3 regions of the Paucidesulfovibrio longus DSM 6739 genome follow, and region 3 is predicted to be linked to each of the others. Evidence: riboswitches for the same ligand, from Rfam matches in the RefSeq annotation. Region 3 holds a riboswitch; each other region holds the start of a gene.
What was found. Region 3 has a riboswitch for thiamine pyrophosphate ahead of G452_RS0116695 (sulfide-dependent adenosine diphosphate thiazole synthase). Riboswitches for the same ligand answer to the same signal wherever they lie in the genome.
Positions count from the first base shown of each region.

Region 1 (4,913 bases), on a different contig from region 3:
GCTCTCCGGGGTCAATTCCGCGCCGCTCTCGAAGGTCCAGATGGTCTTGTGTTCCGCCCCATGATATTGAAATACGCGCCGGATATCGGGCATATAGGAGATCGCCAGGATGTAGCCGATGAACATGATCATCTTGAACAGGCCGTCCCAGGCATGGAACGAAAGCGCGTCCACATCTCCGCCGAGCCCCCACCATTCCATGACGATGGAGAAGAAGTGCGGCAGGACCACGAAAAGCCCCAGGGCGAAGGCCAGCGCAGCACCGAGGGTGAGCACGAGATGCCAGGTGGAAAGTCCGCTCGACTCCTCGCCCGTCTCCTCGTCTTCTTCCAGCAGGGCCTCGTTGGCCGACCAGTTCAACGCCTTGATGCCGTTGACCATGGTTTCCAGCAGCACGGGAAAGCCGCGCACGAACGGCTTTTTCAACCAGGGATGGTCGGTCAGCGAGAACCAGGGCCGCAGCTCGACCTTGATCTCTCCGTCGGGCCGCCGGACAGCGATGGCGAGACGGTCGCGGGCGCGCATCATGACGCCCTCGATTACGGCCTGTCCGCCCACCGAGATTTTCGGCGCAGCGCAGAGAAGACGAGTCAAATTCACGGGAACCTCACTGTGGAAAGACGTTCAGCCACCCACCGAGGATAATGTCTGCCCCGGAAAAGTAAAGCGCGCCGCATGGGGCCTCCCCACTTTTCGGACAAACAAGAAAACCTCCATTGGGTAAGCCCAATAGAGGCATTTCTTGCGGCCGAGGCCGAAGAAGAAGGCTAATTCTTTTCCTGCCCGAACTGCGCGTACTTCTTGCGGAAGCGGTCGATGCGGCCAGCGGTGTCCACAAAGCGCTGCTTTCCGGTGTAGAAGGGGTGGCACTGGGAGCAGATTTCAAGCTCAAGCTTCTCGCCCTTGGTGGTAAGAATCTCGGCTTCGTAACCGCAGTGGCAAGTGATCTTGGCCTTGTAAAGCTTGGGATGGATATCCTGTTTCATGACGGTCTCCTGTCATTGATTGCGTGAAGCAGAGCTATATATCCGCATGTCGCCCGTTTGGCAAGGGACATTCGGCATGCTCCAACATTTTTATACCCTGAAAAACGTCTTGGCCAGGCCGCGCACCGTCAAGTGCAGCAGACAAGTGCCCAGAATCGTGATCAGGGTTGGACCGACCACGAGTCCGTAGGGCTTCAGCTGATAATACAGCGCGACGCCGAGCGCAAGGCTCAAGGTCGCGGCGGGATCCCAGTCGGAATCGCGCCGATCCGTGCGCAAGATGAAGTAATCCGTCAGCAGCACGGCGATAAGCGGTGCGAAAATCGAGCCGAGCAGGTAGAGAAACCATTCATATTCCGTGATGGGCACGAACATGGCCAAAACCGTTCCCACGGCGGCGAAGAACACGGAGGTCCAGCGGCGGTCCAGTTTCGGGAAGACGTTCAGGGTGGAAACCGCGGCGGAATAGACGTCAAGAAACGTGGTCGTGATCGTGGACAGGCCGATGACCGCCAGGGCGGCCAGACCGAGATTGGCCGCGAGCATCATCCGTGCGGGGTCGAAGCTGCCGGAATGCAGCGCGCCAAGAATGCCGATGCCGTACATCCAGCAACTGCCGAAGAGATATCCCAGAAGCGGCGCCAGCCAGGAAGCCGTGCGCGACCGGGACATGGAAGTATAGTCGGCGATGAGCGGGAACCAGGACAGGGGCATGATGATGGCCATTTCAAAGCCGAAATGGAATTCGCCCGGCCCGGCCCCGCCCGACAGCGCTCCCGGACGGTTCAGGAGCACCCAGCTGAGAACGACCGTGAGCACCAGCAGCAGGCTCACCGCGACCATGTTCAGCCACTTGAAGCCGCGCACGCCGAGAAAGACCCAGAAGGCGATGCACGCCCCGACCACGGCGGAGAGCGCCGCCTGATGATCGAATCCCCACAGCTGCGTGGTCAGACTGTTCAAGGCGCCGCCGCCGAGCAGCACCATCCATGCGGTCCAGCCCAGAAGCTGGAGGACGTTGATGCCGGAAATGAGCCAGGATCCCTGGCGGCCGAACGAGATGCGCGTGGACATGATCGCGGGCAGGCGCTCGCGAAACCCGATCCAGCCCGCCAGCACGAGCAGCGAGGTTCCGGCGAGATGCCCCAGAACGTTGGCCCACATGGCCCGCTCAAGGCCGAGGTCGGCCAGCAGCCCGCCCGTGAGGATTTCGGCCACGGACACGGCCGCGCCGAACCAGAGAAAGAAGAGATTGGCAAAGGAAAGCTGTTGTTTGGACACGTAAAAAGCCCCTTTGGAGAAGGTATTCCAGGGGCACTGCGCGAAACGAGGTGCAAAGATTATCTGCGCCAAATTCCGTACGGCAGTGCGAACTGCTTCACGTTCGAAGGGTGTGATCTCAGCTTCGGTCCGACCGAAGCACCCCTATCGGCTGTTGTTTTGCCTAGCAGATCGCTCCTGCATGAGCAAGCGGGCCGGACGCGCCGTTCGAGACGCGCCCGGCCCGGATTCGGCGCGGGGAAGCACTACTTTTCGTTGAAAAGATGCACGTCCTGCTGCGGGAAGGGGATGGAAACGCCTTCTTCGTCGAACGTTTCCTTGATGGCCCTGATCAGGTCGAAACGCACGGCCCAGTAGTCGCCCGTGGCGACCCAGGGACGGACCACGAAGTTCACGCTGCTGTCGGCCAGCTCCGAAACCGCCACAGTGGGCGCGGGAGTCTCCAGGATGCGGGAATCCGCGGCGACCAGTCGCTCCAGAATGCCCTGGGCCTGGGAGATCTTGTCGCCGTAACCGATGCCCACGACCAGGTCGATGCGCCGCGTGTCGTTGGCGGTGACGTTGACGATGACGCCGCCCGTGATGCTGGAGTTGGGCACGTAGACCTTCTGGTTGTCCGGCGTGGCCAGTTCGGTGTTGAAGAGGTTCACGGCCTTCACCGTGCCGGACGTGCCGGCGACGGTGACATAGTCCCCGACGCGGAAAAAGCGGAAGAGGATCAGCATGACGCCGGAGGCGAAGTTGGACAGGGAATCCTTGAGCGCGAGGCCGACGGCCAGGCCTGCGGCGCCGAGTACGGCCAGGAAGGAGGTCACGTTGATGCCGAGTTGTCCGAGAGCGGCTATGCCGACCACGGTCAGAAGCATGTAGTGAATCATGTTGCGGGTGAAGCAGATCAACGTGTCGTCCACCTTGGCCTTCGACATGATCCGTCCGACCAGTGCGGCGACCTTGCGGGAAATCACGAGGCCGACATAGAAGATGACCAGGGCCACGACCAGCCGAATCCCGTATTCCCCGATCCAAAGCGACAGCATATGCAGCATGCTCTGCACGGTGCCAGCAATATCAAAACCAGCCATCAACGATCCTCCATTTGGGTTGAACAATGCGCAACGACGGTACTACGGTCCAAACCACTCCCGAAGAGCAATGCGAGACGATTTTTTCTAGCACACATTACGCGCACCGGGGAACAGGCAAATGCAACGGCGCAAAAAAAAGGCGGAAGCCGCAGCTTCCGCCTTAGAATTTTCTGGTCGCGCGAATTACACGCAGCCGGTGGGCTTGGGCAGGCCGGCCATCTTACAGGCTCCCTTGCCGGGGCCGGACGGGAACAGCTCGTAGATCTGCTTCAGCTTGAAGCCGGTGACCTTGGAGAGGATGCGCACCATCGGGGCGATGCCGTTTTTCTTGTAGTAGTCCTGCAGGAACTCGATGACCTTCTGGTGGTCGGGAGAAATCTCGGCGATGCCTTCCTGCTCCTTGACGTACTCGACCCAATCCGGGTTCCAAGTATCGAAGCTCTGCAGGAAACCGTCCTCATCGACCTCAAAGGATTTGCCCTTGAATTCAACAGTAGCCATATTCTTTCCTCCTGGTTGGTTGAATGCCTTTCGGCGCCAACTCCGCACCCGGCAACGAAGTCCGGGGCTGTTCCATATCCGATCAGCGACGATCCGTCGCTTGTCGACCATACGGTTCAATCATTGGAATAAATGCCCAGGCTCAAGATGTCAATACTCCGAACGGCAAAGCTCGACTACTCTCCGCCCAGCAGCTCTTCCAGATGCGGTTTGGCCCATTCCAGGGACGGGTCCATGCCCAGGGCGGTGCCGAGATAATCGACCGCTGCGGAGCTGTTGCCCATGAACTTGTGGCAGAGGCCCAGGTTGGCCAGATCCGCGGCCGAGCCGCTGTCGATGTCCAGGGCCGCGCTGAAATCCCTGGCGGCCTCTTCGTATCGACCGGCCTTGAAACGGGCCACGCCGCGCAGGTTGAAGACTTCCTTGATCTCCGCGTCCAGTTCGGCGGCCCGGTCCAGCGCGGGCTCCACTTCATCCCAGCGGTCCAGGCGGCTGAGAGCGTAGGCATGGTAAAACGCGGCCAGAGCCTGCTCCTCGGCGGCGGGCTGAAGCGTCTCCGCCATGGCGAAAAGCCGTGCGGCTTCTTCAGCGTCGTCCAGCCTCAGGGCCAGCAAGCCTTTGAAGAACGGCAGGAAATAAGCATCCGGGTAGATGTCCGAAAGAATTTCAAGGCCGATGGCGGCTTCGGGCATGGGCGCGTCCTCCGCGAGCATCCGCCCCACGAAAAGCCCCAGGCTGCGCCGCGCCGCACGCTCGCGAAAATCGAACCCCGGCACAAAGCTGTAGTTGGCGGCCGCTTCCAGTCCGGGAATGGCCGTGTCCACGCTGTAAAGCCGATATCCCTCGCGCTCCAGGCCGCGCGCCAGCGCCAGCAGCTCGTCCAGGATGTCGTCCCGCTCCACGCTGGGCAGCGCGTCCATCGGAACCGTCGGCCCCTGCCGCAACCAGTCCAGCTGGCTCAGGCTGGTGAACTTGGGCAGTCCGGAAGCCTCGTACACGCGCCCCGTTTCGAAATCCCCGGCGAGCTGGGCCACTTCGGTCAGGGCGCGCACAGCGGCCT
Region 1 is NZ_ATVA01000013.1:366,922-371,834, forward strand. It holds gene G452_RS0108835 (DUF1385 domain-containing protein) at 1-600, opposite strand, end outside; gene rpmE (50S ribosomal protein L31) at 768-986, opposite strand; gene cytX (putative hydroxymethylpyrimidine transporter CytX) at 1,077-2,267, opposite strand; TPP riboswitch at 2,324-2,423, opposite strand; gene G452_RS0108850 (mechanosensitive ion channel family protein) at 2,513-3,349, opposite strand; gene G452_RS0108855 (TusE/DsrC/DsvC family sulfur relay protein) at 3,536-3,853, opposite strand; gene G452_RS0108860 (YcaO-like family protein) at 4,030-4,913, opposite strand, start outside.
Region 1: it holds a riboswitch for thiamine pyrophosphate, as region 3 does, so the genes downstream of both, cytX (putative hydroxymethylpyrimidine transporter CytX) here and G452_RS0116695 (sulfide-dependent adenosine diphosphate thiazole synthase) in region 3, are expected to answer to the same signal.

Region 2 (4,913 bases), on a different contig from region 3:
TTGAACGCCTCGGCGTGCGCCGTGCTGCTGGTCACGGGCGCGGCCAAGTCCGCAGCCCTGGCCGAAGCACTGCGCACGGAGGGCGCTGCCTCTCCGCTGCCCGCCGGGCGCGTTGCCGCGCGGGAAACCATCTGGATCGTTGACCAGGAGGCCCAGGGCCGCTAACGTCCCGCCCATGGCTATCCTCTTGATGCTTTCCATGGCCGGGGCGTTGCTGCTCTGGAAGCTGGCCGCGCCGGACGCGGACCGAAATTTCGCCACGGACGCCGAAAAGGCGGACGAAGCTCCACGTTCCGGCCCGCCCCTGCGGACCCGTCTGCTGGGCGGGCTCGGGCTGGCCCTGCAACTGCCCATCCTGATCGTAGTGCCGCTGCTGCTCCTGGAAGGGGAAACCACGGACATGGTCAGCCTGGTCACGGCCCTGGCCATGCTCGTGCTGCCCGCGATCTTCGCCGTGCTGGGCCTGCGCCTGGTTCTGGGCCTTGTCGAGCCGCGCCCATGAACGCCAAGGGCTTTCTGGCCCCGCTCCAGTCTCTGCATCAGCTCGTGCGGCGCTGGGCGCTGCGTTTTTCCACGGCCCTGGCCGGGGGGGCGCTGGGCGGTCTGGCCGCGTCCGGCGCGGCCTACGGGCTGTGCCGTCTGATCCTGCAACGCCAGACCGGCGTGGACGCCGCGTTCTGGCCGGGCTGGGAATGGGCGGGGCAAGCCTGCGCCTGGGGCGCGGTCGGCGGGCTCCTGCTGCTGCCGCCCTGGCTGCGCCAGAGTGCCACCTTCAAAGGCCTGCTGCTCTCCCTGATTCCCACGGCGGCCATGCTCGCCGGATTGATTCCCCAGCCGCACACCGCGCCCGCGTCCATCGCCGAGGGCGAACTGGTCCTGGCCGTGGTCCCCGGAGCCAACGCGGCCTGGGGCCTCGCGGCCTGCTGGTGGATGAAGCTCTGCGGCGAGCGCTGAGCGGCAAAGGCTTCCGGTTTTGTCGGGTCGGGTTGACGCCCCGCCGCCAGCGCAGTAGGGATCGGGCAGGCAGGGGTGGCTGGAGAGCCTGAGAGGATACCCTTAGAACCTGATCCGGGTCATACCGGCGAAGGGAGCTGATATCCGAGCGTGCGCGCCGCTGCCGTTTCCCTGAAAGGAAGCGGCTTTTTTGCGGCCGTGCGCGAGCCGCCCCACCAACCGCAACCGCATGGAGGTGGGCTGATGATCCACACGCAAAAGACCCGCAAGCAGATGGCCGAAGACGGCCTGATCACCGAGGAAACGGCCCTGGCGGCCGCGCAGGAAGGGCTGGAACCCGAAGCCGTGCGCGCGGCCCTGGCCGAGGGAACCCTCGTCATCCCCGGCAACAGCCGCCGCAAACTGGCCCAGCCCCGCGCCGTGGGCCTGGGCGCGTCCGTGAAGGTCAACGCCAACATCGGGGCCTCGCCCTACCGTTCCAGCCTGGACGAGGAACTGGCCAAGCTCGACGCCGCCGTGGCCGCCGGGGCGGACTCCGTCATGGATCTTTCCCTGGGACCGGACCAGATCCGCATCCGCAGGGCCGTGCTGGAACGCTCGCCCGTGATGGTCGGCACCGTGCCCCTGTATCAGACCGCGTTCGAGCTTTCCGCGAGCAGGCGGGACATGGCCGAGATGACCGCGGACGACTTCCTGGCCACGGTGCGCCGCCAGGCCGAGGAAGGCGTGGACTTCATGACCATCCACAGCGGCGTGACCCGCTCGTCCGTGGCCGCCATGAACGCCCAGGGCCGCGTGCTCGGCGTGGTCAGCCGGGGCGGCTCCTTCCTGGTGGACTGGATGCGCAAAAACGACCGCGAGTCCCCGCTCTATGAGCAGTTCGACGACATCCTGGACATCCTCGCCGAGTACGACGTGACCCTGTCCCTGGGCGACGGCATGCGCCCCGGCGCGGGCGCGGACGCGGGCGACTGCGCCCAGACCGCCGAGCTGCTGACCCTGGCCGAGCTGACCCGCCGGGCCTGGGCCAAGGGCGTGCAGGTGATCATCGAGGGGCCGGGCCACGTGACCCTGGACAAGATCGCCGAGCAGATGCGCCTGCAAAAAAGCCTCTGCGGGGGCGCGCCGTTCTATATTCTCGGCCCGCTGGTCACGGACGTGGCCGCCGGATACGACCACATCGCCGGGGCCATCGGCGGGGCTTTCGCAGCCATGCACGGCGCGGACTTCCTCTGCTACGTGACCCCGGCGGAGCACCTGCGCCTGCCCACGGCCGAGGACGTGCGCGAGGGCACCGTGGCCTCCAAGATCGCGGCCCACGCCGGGGATCTGGCGCGCGGCCGCAAAAGCTCCATGGCGCGCGACCGGGCCATGTCCGTGGCGCGCAAGAATCTGGACTGGGAAGCGCAGATCGGGCTGTGCATCGACCCGGCCAAGGCCCGCGCCTACCGCGAGCAGAGCGAGATCGGCACGGACGACGTCTGCACCATGTGCGGGGAGTTCTGCGCCATCAAGCGGCTGAATCAGTAAGGAATCGGCAAGCGCCGATGGATGGAAAGAAGACGGGGAATCCGAGAGGGTTCCCCGTAATTGTTCGCTGTGGCGAAAAGCTTCGGCCCGCACGGAAAGATTGGGCGGAAGAGTGCCGTTTCTGGACAGAAGGCCCGCAGGGCCGTCTTGCGACTCGTCCGCACGAACAGATCAAATCATCCAGGCAATACCCGTACCAGTCCGGGTCGCCGCCCGTGTTTCCGATGGGATCCTGGGCGGTGAAACGTCCGGTGTCGGGCTCTGATTTCAGATGTGGGAGTCCCGCCAGCCGAAGCGCCCCTATGTCCGAGTGGGGCCCGTATCCCAATCGTGCAGGCCGCCCGCAAATCCCAAGGGCGAACGCAGATACGGGTTGCCGTCCTTCACCACGTTGCCGAAAGCGTCGTACAGGATTTCCTTTGCCTTGCCTTCGGTCGGAAACTCAACCACGCGCGCGCTGCCAATCTGGACCGTATGCAGTAGGATTTCAACGCCTTGTATCTGGTAACGCGCGACCAACCCAACGGTCCAGCAGTACAGGACATTGGCCAACTCCTGTCTTTTCCCAATGTCTGCCTGAGGGGTGGCTATGGACAGCGAATGCACAGCTTTTACTTTCATTTTCTTTGGCTAACATCTTGGTATTCCGAAACTTGGGTAGGTCGTTCTGACGACAATGCCTGGGCTATGTACGTGGAGAGGTGAGAGCAACCGAGGATTCAGTACAGCGCTAACCCGCATCGGAGATATAGAGCAAATAAGGGGAACTCCACGGGAGTTCCCCTTAATCGTCCCCAACAGCGCCGGAAGCCAGTTTCGTGAGACAGGAGAGCCGATTCGCATTTTCCATGCGGGGCGGCTGTTCAGAGATTATGACAACAGGATAACTACTGTACATTTACCCCATTGTCTTTCAAAAAAGTAAGCAGGTTATTTCTTGCGTCCGTTGCCACCAAAACTGGAATCGTTTTTTCCTTCAAGAAAAGTGCAACTGCTCCATCTCCATGAAAGTAAAAACTGAGAACATAAGAAGGAACAATCACGGCTTTTCGTACAGAATGCATATCAACCTGACTGTAATGCCAAAAATGGTTTAGCCGCAGCATGGTTCCGGATGTTTCCAGAGGAAGGGCAAAACGATCCATGTGAACAATGAGCAGCAAAAAACCACCTGTGCAGACCCAAGGCACGGAAGATGATGACATCGCATGTAAAATTCCGATGACTCCGAACAGGAGCATAAAAGAAAGTAAGACTCGAATCGCGTAAAAATGAATTTCAGCCCTCAAACGCGAGCGCACAGGATTCCCCCCCAACGGGATTTACCAAAGGTCAATGTCGTCTCGGTCATCCCTTTGTGGGATTTTAAACGTAAAAGTTCTTTCTCTCTTGACGGAAGCGCTCTTTGGTAATTGCGGTTGTGGCATACCGCTCCCAACTTTAAACGAATAAGATCCATTGCAATTTGTCCCTGTGTAGCTTCCGCCATCGATGTGCTCCGCGCCAATGGAGAGGGGCGTTCCTGGAATAGAAACACTCGCACCGGTTTTTGTCGAGTATCCATCATGCTGTTGGACGCTGTTTGCGTTGCTGTGCTGGTATGTCGTTGTTGCGGATACCCCCCAGTCCGAGGACGCCCCATAGTCGAAACTTCCTTCAAGAACTCGTTGGCCCTCATCATCCTCGGAAACCATGACGCTTCCACCAACACTCCCGCCAAAACCGGAAAGGGAGACTCCTCCTCCGAGTCCTCGCGTATCCAACCCCTCCGGGTCCCGCCCATTGACCGGATCATCCAGACAATACCCGTACCAGTCCGGGTCGCCGCCCGCGTTTCCGATGGGATCCTGGGCGGTGAATCTTCCCGTATCGGGATCATAGTCCCGCCAGCCGAAGCGGACGAGGCCCGTATCCCCGTCGTGCAGGCCGCCCGCAAATCCCAGGGGCGAACGCAGATACGGGTTGCCGTCCTTCACCACGTTGCCGAAGGCGTCGTACAGGATTTCCTTTACCATGCCTTCGGTCGGAAACTCAACCACGCGCACGCTGCCAATCTGGTCGGTATGCAGAAGAATTTCGCCTGACTGGCGCTGGTCCTGTCCCTGGACTTGGCCCTGCGCAACCAGCCCCACGGGCCGACCGTCCTGAGCATAAACCACCTGCCACCACTGCCCGTCCGCCATGTCCACGTGCAACCAGGCCGCCAGATGCGTACGATCATGCCAGTGAAAGCGCTCCGTCAGCCTGCCGTCCACGTATTTGGCGTTGCGCAAGCCCTGGTCGTCGTGCCCGTATTCCACGGTGCGGCCGTCCGGCAGCTCCACGGCCAGGAGCCGATAGTCGGGCGCGTAGTGATAGCGCGTCTCGCCCTGCACCCCGACCCTGCGGCTGCGGAAGCCGCGTGCGTCGTGTTCGTAGCGCGCGTCTCC
Region 2 is NZ_ATVA01000018.1:191,569-196,481, forward strand. It holds gene pgl (6-phosphogluconolactonase) at 1-165, shown strand, start outside; gene G452_RS0116470 (hypothetical protein) at 176-502, shown strand; gene G452_RS20900 (hypothetical protein) at 499-954, shown strand; TPP riboswitch at 1,016-1,107, shown strand; gene thiC (phosphomethylpyrimidine synthase ThiC) at 1,198-2,484, shown strand; gene G452_RS0116485 (RHS repeat-associated core domain-containing protein) at 2,785-3,105, opposite strand; gene G452_RS21610 (hypothetical protein) at 3,372-3,785, opposite strand; gene G452_RS20110 (RHS repeat-associated core domain-containing protein) at 3,807-4,913, opposite strand, start outside.
Region 2: it holds a riboswitch for thiamine pyrophosphate, as region 3 does, so the genes downstream of both, thiC (phosphomethylpyrimidine synthase ThiC) here and G452_RS0116695 (sulfide-dependent adenosine diphosphate thiazole synthase) in region 3, are expected to answer to the same signal.

Region 3 (4,913 bases):
GGGTGCGCACGGAGGGCGCAGTATCTCGCAATCACGGACCGCGCGCAATGAGCTTCCGGACCTTTTTGGAGGAACGGATACGGCGCGGCGGACGGACCGGGCGGCCTCAGCGCGCCGCGGAAGGGTCCGGTTGCCTATCTGCCGGAAAAGTATGCAGGATATGTTCCGGGACCGCGTAGCGGCCCTGCCAGGGGGGCGGCAGGCGCAGCTCCAGACCCGGCAGGACGAGTTGGAAGGCGTGCAGATACATCGCTGAATTCGATATGTTTTTCTTGGCGTTCCGACCGTCCTGAAGACCGTATTTCCGGTCGCCCACGATGGGATGGCCGCGCTCGGCGAGCTGCACGCGGATCTGGTGGGTGCGGCCCGTGAGCAGGGTCACGGCCAAAAGGCTGACGCCCTTTTCCCCGCAGTCCGCATCCGGCAGGAGCAGGGGCCGAACCCTGGCCAGGGCGACCTTGCCGCTCCCGGCGGTGACGCGCTCCTCTCCGGGGGCGCCGCTTTTTTCCAGACGGTCTTCCAGGGTGATTTCCCCGGCGTGGGGCCAGCGCCCGCGCACCCAGGCCAGGTAGGTCTTGCGCAGTCCGCCGGAGGCGATCAGGTCGTTCAGCTCGCGCAGTTTGTTGTAGGTCTTGGCGGCCAGGAGCAGGCCGGAGGTGTCGCGGTCCAGGCGGTGGGCCAGGGTGGGGGCGAAGTCGCTGCCCGCGTGGCGGGCGGCCAGCCGAGCGGCCACGGAATCGTCGTGGCCCGTGCCGCCGTGGGCGGGCAGTCCCGCGGGCTTGGCCAGCACCACGAGGTCGTCGTCCTCGTGGACAACGCGCAGCCCAGGGGCGGGCTTGCGGCTCCCTGTCCGGCTCCCGGCGTCCAGCGCGTCCGGCTTTCTGTCCTTTCCGCGCTCCTGTCCCTCCGGGGCCGGGGCGTCGTAGGGGGGAATGCGCACGAGCTGCCCCTCGGCGATGCGGTCGAAGGGCTTTTTGCGCCCGCCGTCCACGCGCACCTGCCCGGTGCGGATCCATTTCTGGATGGCCGAGCGCGGCACAGCGCCCCGAAGGCGGCGCTCCAGGTATTGCAGCAGCTTCTGGCCGTCCTCGGCGCGGCTCACGGTCAGGGTGGTCACGCCGGGCATGGCGCTTCCTTTCCGGTGCCGGGCGCGGCGGCGGCTCGGTTCGGGCGATGTCGTTCGGGCATGGCGCATGGTCGCCGAGGTCGGGGGCCTTCGTCAACGCCAAAGGCGTCCCTGCGTTTCGCGCGGCAGGCAAAAGCAGGGGGAGCCGAAGCTCCCCCCTTGTTGGAATGTCGCGCTAGCCGCGCAGCTGTTTGGCGATCTCTTCGGCCACCTTCAGTCCGGAGAGGAGCATGCCCCCGAAGATGGGGCCCATGCGGTAGGAGCCGTAGGTGGCGTTGGCGGCCATGCCCGCGACCCACATGCCGGGGAAGACCTCGCGGGTGTTGTCCACCGTGGTGGTCTCGGCGCGCTCGGCCCACATGGACTGCTCGCCCTCGATGCCGCCGGAGGGCGTGTTCAGGCGCACGTCGTTCTTGCGCACCAGGGTCTTGAGCACTTCGGTGGCGTGGCCCGTGGCCTCGATCAGGCACTTGGAGCCGAGCACCACGGGGTCGATGTGCAGCCCGGCCATTTCCACGGGCGAGGAGTTGATGACCAGTCCGGTCACGCGCTTGCCGCCCGCTTCCTCGCGGATGCAGACGTCTTCCACCGTGGTGCAGTTGAAGACCTTGGCCCCGGCCACGCAGGCGCGGGAGGCCAGGGTGGTGGTGCAGGTCACGGCGTCGGCCGTGTAGTAGCCGTCGCGGTAGAGTTCCACGGGCACGCCCGCCTCTTCGAGGATGTGGCGGCTTTCCTCCTGGACCACGACCATGTTCCAGGTCATGCCGCCGCCCCACATGCCGCCGCCGAGGGACAGCTTGCGCTCGAACAGGCCCACGTTGAAGCCTTCGGAAGCCAGCTTCCAGGCGGCGGTCAGGCCGGAAGGGCCGCCGCCCACGATGGCCACGTCCAGGTCCAGGCAGGACTTGAACTTGGCGAAGTAGCGGTCCGCGATGGCCTCGGTGATGACGCGTTCGTCCAGGGGTTTGGGTTGATTCGGGTTCATGAGCGTCCTCCTTAAGCGAGATAAGGTTGGCTCCGCCGGTGCGGAGCAAGACGCCGATGGGGGTACGCAAAAAAGGGCGCGAAACGTTCGCGCCCCAGCGTTCTGACAAAGAGGGAGATGGATGAGGGGCCAATGGCCCCCTTTGGAATCCGAGTTCCCTTCGCCAGTGTGAACTGGAGCAGGTTCGATGGGTGTGCTCTCAGCCCCGCAGATGAGCGGGACACCCCAACCGGACAGGGGCGGTCTATCAGGGGGCGGGTGGGGAGGCAAGCGTTTTTTTGCGGGGTGCGGAACCCTTGTGCGGCGGGCCTTGCGGCCCGCCATGCACCATGCCGGGCTACATCAGGCCGGGCAGGTAGAGCACCAGGGCGGGGAAGATCATCAGCAGGGCGACCACGACCGCATAGCAGGCCAGGAAGTAGCTCACCCCGGCGAAAACATGCCGCATGGGCACGTCCTGGGCCATGGAGGCCACGATGAAGGTGTTCACGCCCACGGGCGGGGTGATGGCTCCCATGGTCGTGACCACGGTGATGAGCACGCCGAACCAGATCAGGTCGTAGCCCATGGCCTGGACCACGGGTTGGAAGATGGGGATGGTCACCAGGAGCAGGGCCAGGGCGTCCATGACCATGCCGCCCACGGCGTAGATCAGGCAGATGAGCACGATCACGGTCCAGGCGGGCACGGGCAGGGAGGTCACGAAGGCGGCGATTTCCGTGGGCAGCCGGGCGATGGTCAGGAACTTGGCGAAGATCACCGCGCCCATCATGATCACCAGGATCATGCAGGATATCTTGATGGTGTCGCTGAGGGCCTGGATGAACTTGCTCACGGTCATCTTGCCTGTGGCCACGGCGAGCAGGAGCGCCAGGGCCGAGCCTGCCGCGCCCACTTCCGTGGGCGAGAAGAGCCCGGCGAAGAGCCCGCCCATGACCAGGCCGAAGAGCACGATCATTTCCAGGGAGCCGGGCAGGGAACGCAGCTTGTCCAGGAAGGAGGTGCGCGGTCCGGCCGGGCCCCAGGCGGGGTGGCGCAGGCAGAGCGCCCAGACCGTTCCCAGAAAGAGCGCCAGGAGCAAAATGCCCGGCACCATGCCGCCCCAGAAGAGCTTGCCGATGCTCTCGCCGACCTGCAAGCCGTAGATGATCAGCACCACGGACGGGGGGATGACCACGCCCAGGGTGGACCCGGCGGCCACCACGCCCGTGGAGAGCACCGGGCTGTAGCCGTATTTCTTCATTTCCGGCAGGGCCACGGAGCTCATGGTCGCGGCCGTGGCCGTGTTCGAGCCGCAGATGGCGGCGAACCCGCCGCAGGCCAGCACCGTGGCCATGGCCATGCCGCCCCGGATCTGTCCCATCCAGACGTAGGCGGTCTTGTAGAGCCGCTCGTTGACCCCGGAGTAGAAGCAGATCTGGCCCATGAGGATGAACAGGGGGATCACGGTCAGCCCGTAGCTGGAGAAGGTGTCCCAGACCACGGTGCCGAGCATGGCGCGGGCCGCGTTCATGTTCAGGATCAGGGCGTAGCCCGCGAAGCCGAGCACGCCCATGGCGAAGCCCACGGGAATGCGGAAGAGAAAGATGACGGCCAGGAGCAGGACGATGCCTGCGAGGCCGATGCTGGTCGGATCCATGTCAGCCCTGGATTTCCTGCGGGAGCAGGGTTTTGAGGAAGTCCACGAAGAGGACGAAGGCCATGGCCAGGCAGCCGAAGGCCGCGGCGAAAACAAAGAAATGGTAGGGGATGCGCAGCGTCTGCGAGAGTTCCCCGGTGCGGATCAGATCCATTCCCCAGTCCATGGTTTCCTCGGCGGCCAGCGCGAAGAAGGCGCAGGAGACGAGATACTGGATCGCGTCGGAACCGCGCTGGAGCGCCTTGGGCATCTGCTCCGTGAGCAGGCCCACGAAGATGTGCCCGCGCTTGCGCTGGGCGAATCCCAGGGAAAAGGCCGTCAGCACCGCGCCGAAGAAGCCGACCAGTTCCACGGTGCCCTGGATGGGTTCGGCCACGGCGCGCAGGATCATGTTGGCGCAGGCCAGGAGCATGGCGGCCACGAGGAATATTCCGGCGAGCACCGCCAGGGCGGTGGCCATGCGTCCGGCCGCGGCGTCGAGATGGCGAAGGAGCGTCTGCATTGGCGGTCCGATGAAGCGCCGCGCTCCCCCGCAAGAGGGAGCGCGGCGAAACGGTTGCGGCTAGTTTGCGAACTGGGCCTTGAAGGCGAGCAGGTCGTCCATGATCTGATCGGCGGGAAGGCCCGCAGCGGTGGCGGACTGCTTCCAGGCGTCGATGATGGCGGCGGACTTTTCCCGGGCCGTGGCCTTGTCCTCGTCGGAGAACTCGAAGACCTGGAGTCCGTGGTTCTGGATGGCCCATTCCACGGCCTCGGCCGTGTGGGTGTCCCAGTACTCGCCGGTCCAGGCGGCCTGTTCGGCGGAGAGACCGTCCATGGCCTTCTTGGCGGCTTCGGGCAGGGCGTCCCACTTGGCCTTGTTCATGACCACGGCGAAGATGTAGACCGGGCCGTCGGTGATGGTGGCGTAGGGGCAGAACTCCGCGAACTTCATGTCCTGGAGCACTTCCAGGGAGGTGTACAGGCCCTGGACGATGCTCTTCTGGAGCGCGTCCGGCACCTCGGGCATGGGCATGCTCACGGTCACGGCGCCGAGGGCGTCGAGGAACTTGCCGGAGGTGCCGTTGCCGCGCAGCTCCAGGCCCTGCATGTCCGCGATGGATTTCACCGGGGTGCGGGACATGATGTTGCTCGGCGGGGTGGCGAAGAGGGTCAGCACCTTG
Region 3 is NZ_ATVA01000019.1:21,691-26,603, reverse strand. It holds gene G452_RS20150 (RluA family pseudouridine synthase) at 107-1,126, opposite strand; gene G452_RS0116695 (sulfide-dependent adenosine diphosphate thiazole synthase) at 1,302-2,111, opposite strand; TPP riboswitch at 2,250-2,349, opposite strand; gene G452_RS0116690 (TRAP transporter large permease) at 2,449-3,750, opposite strand; gene G452_RS0116685 (TRAP transporter small permease) at 3,752-4,252, opposite strand; gene G452_RS0116680 (TRAP transporter substrate-binding protein) at 4,313-4,913, opposite strand, start outside.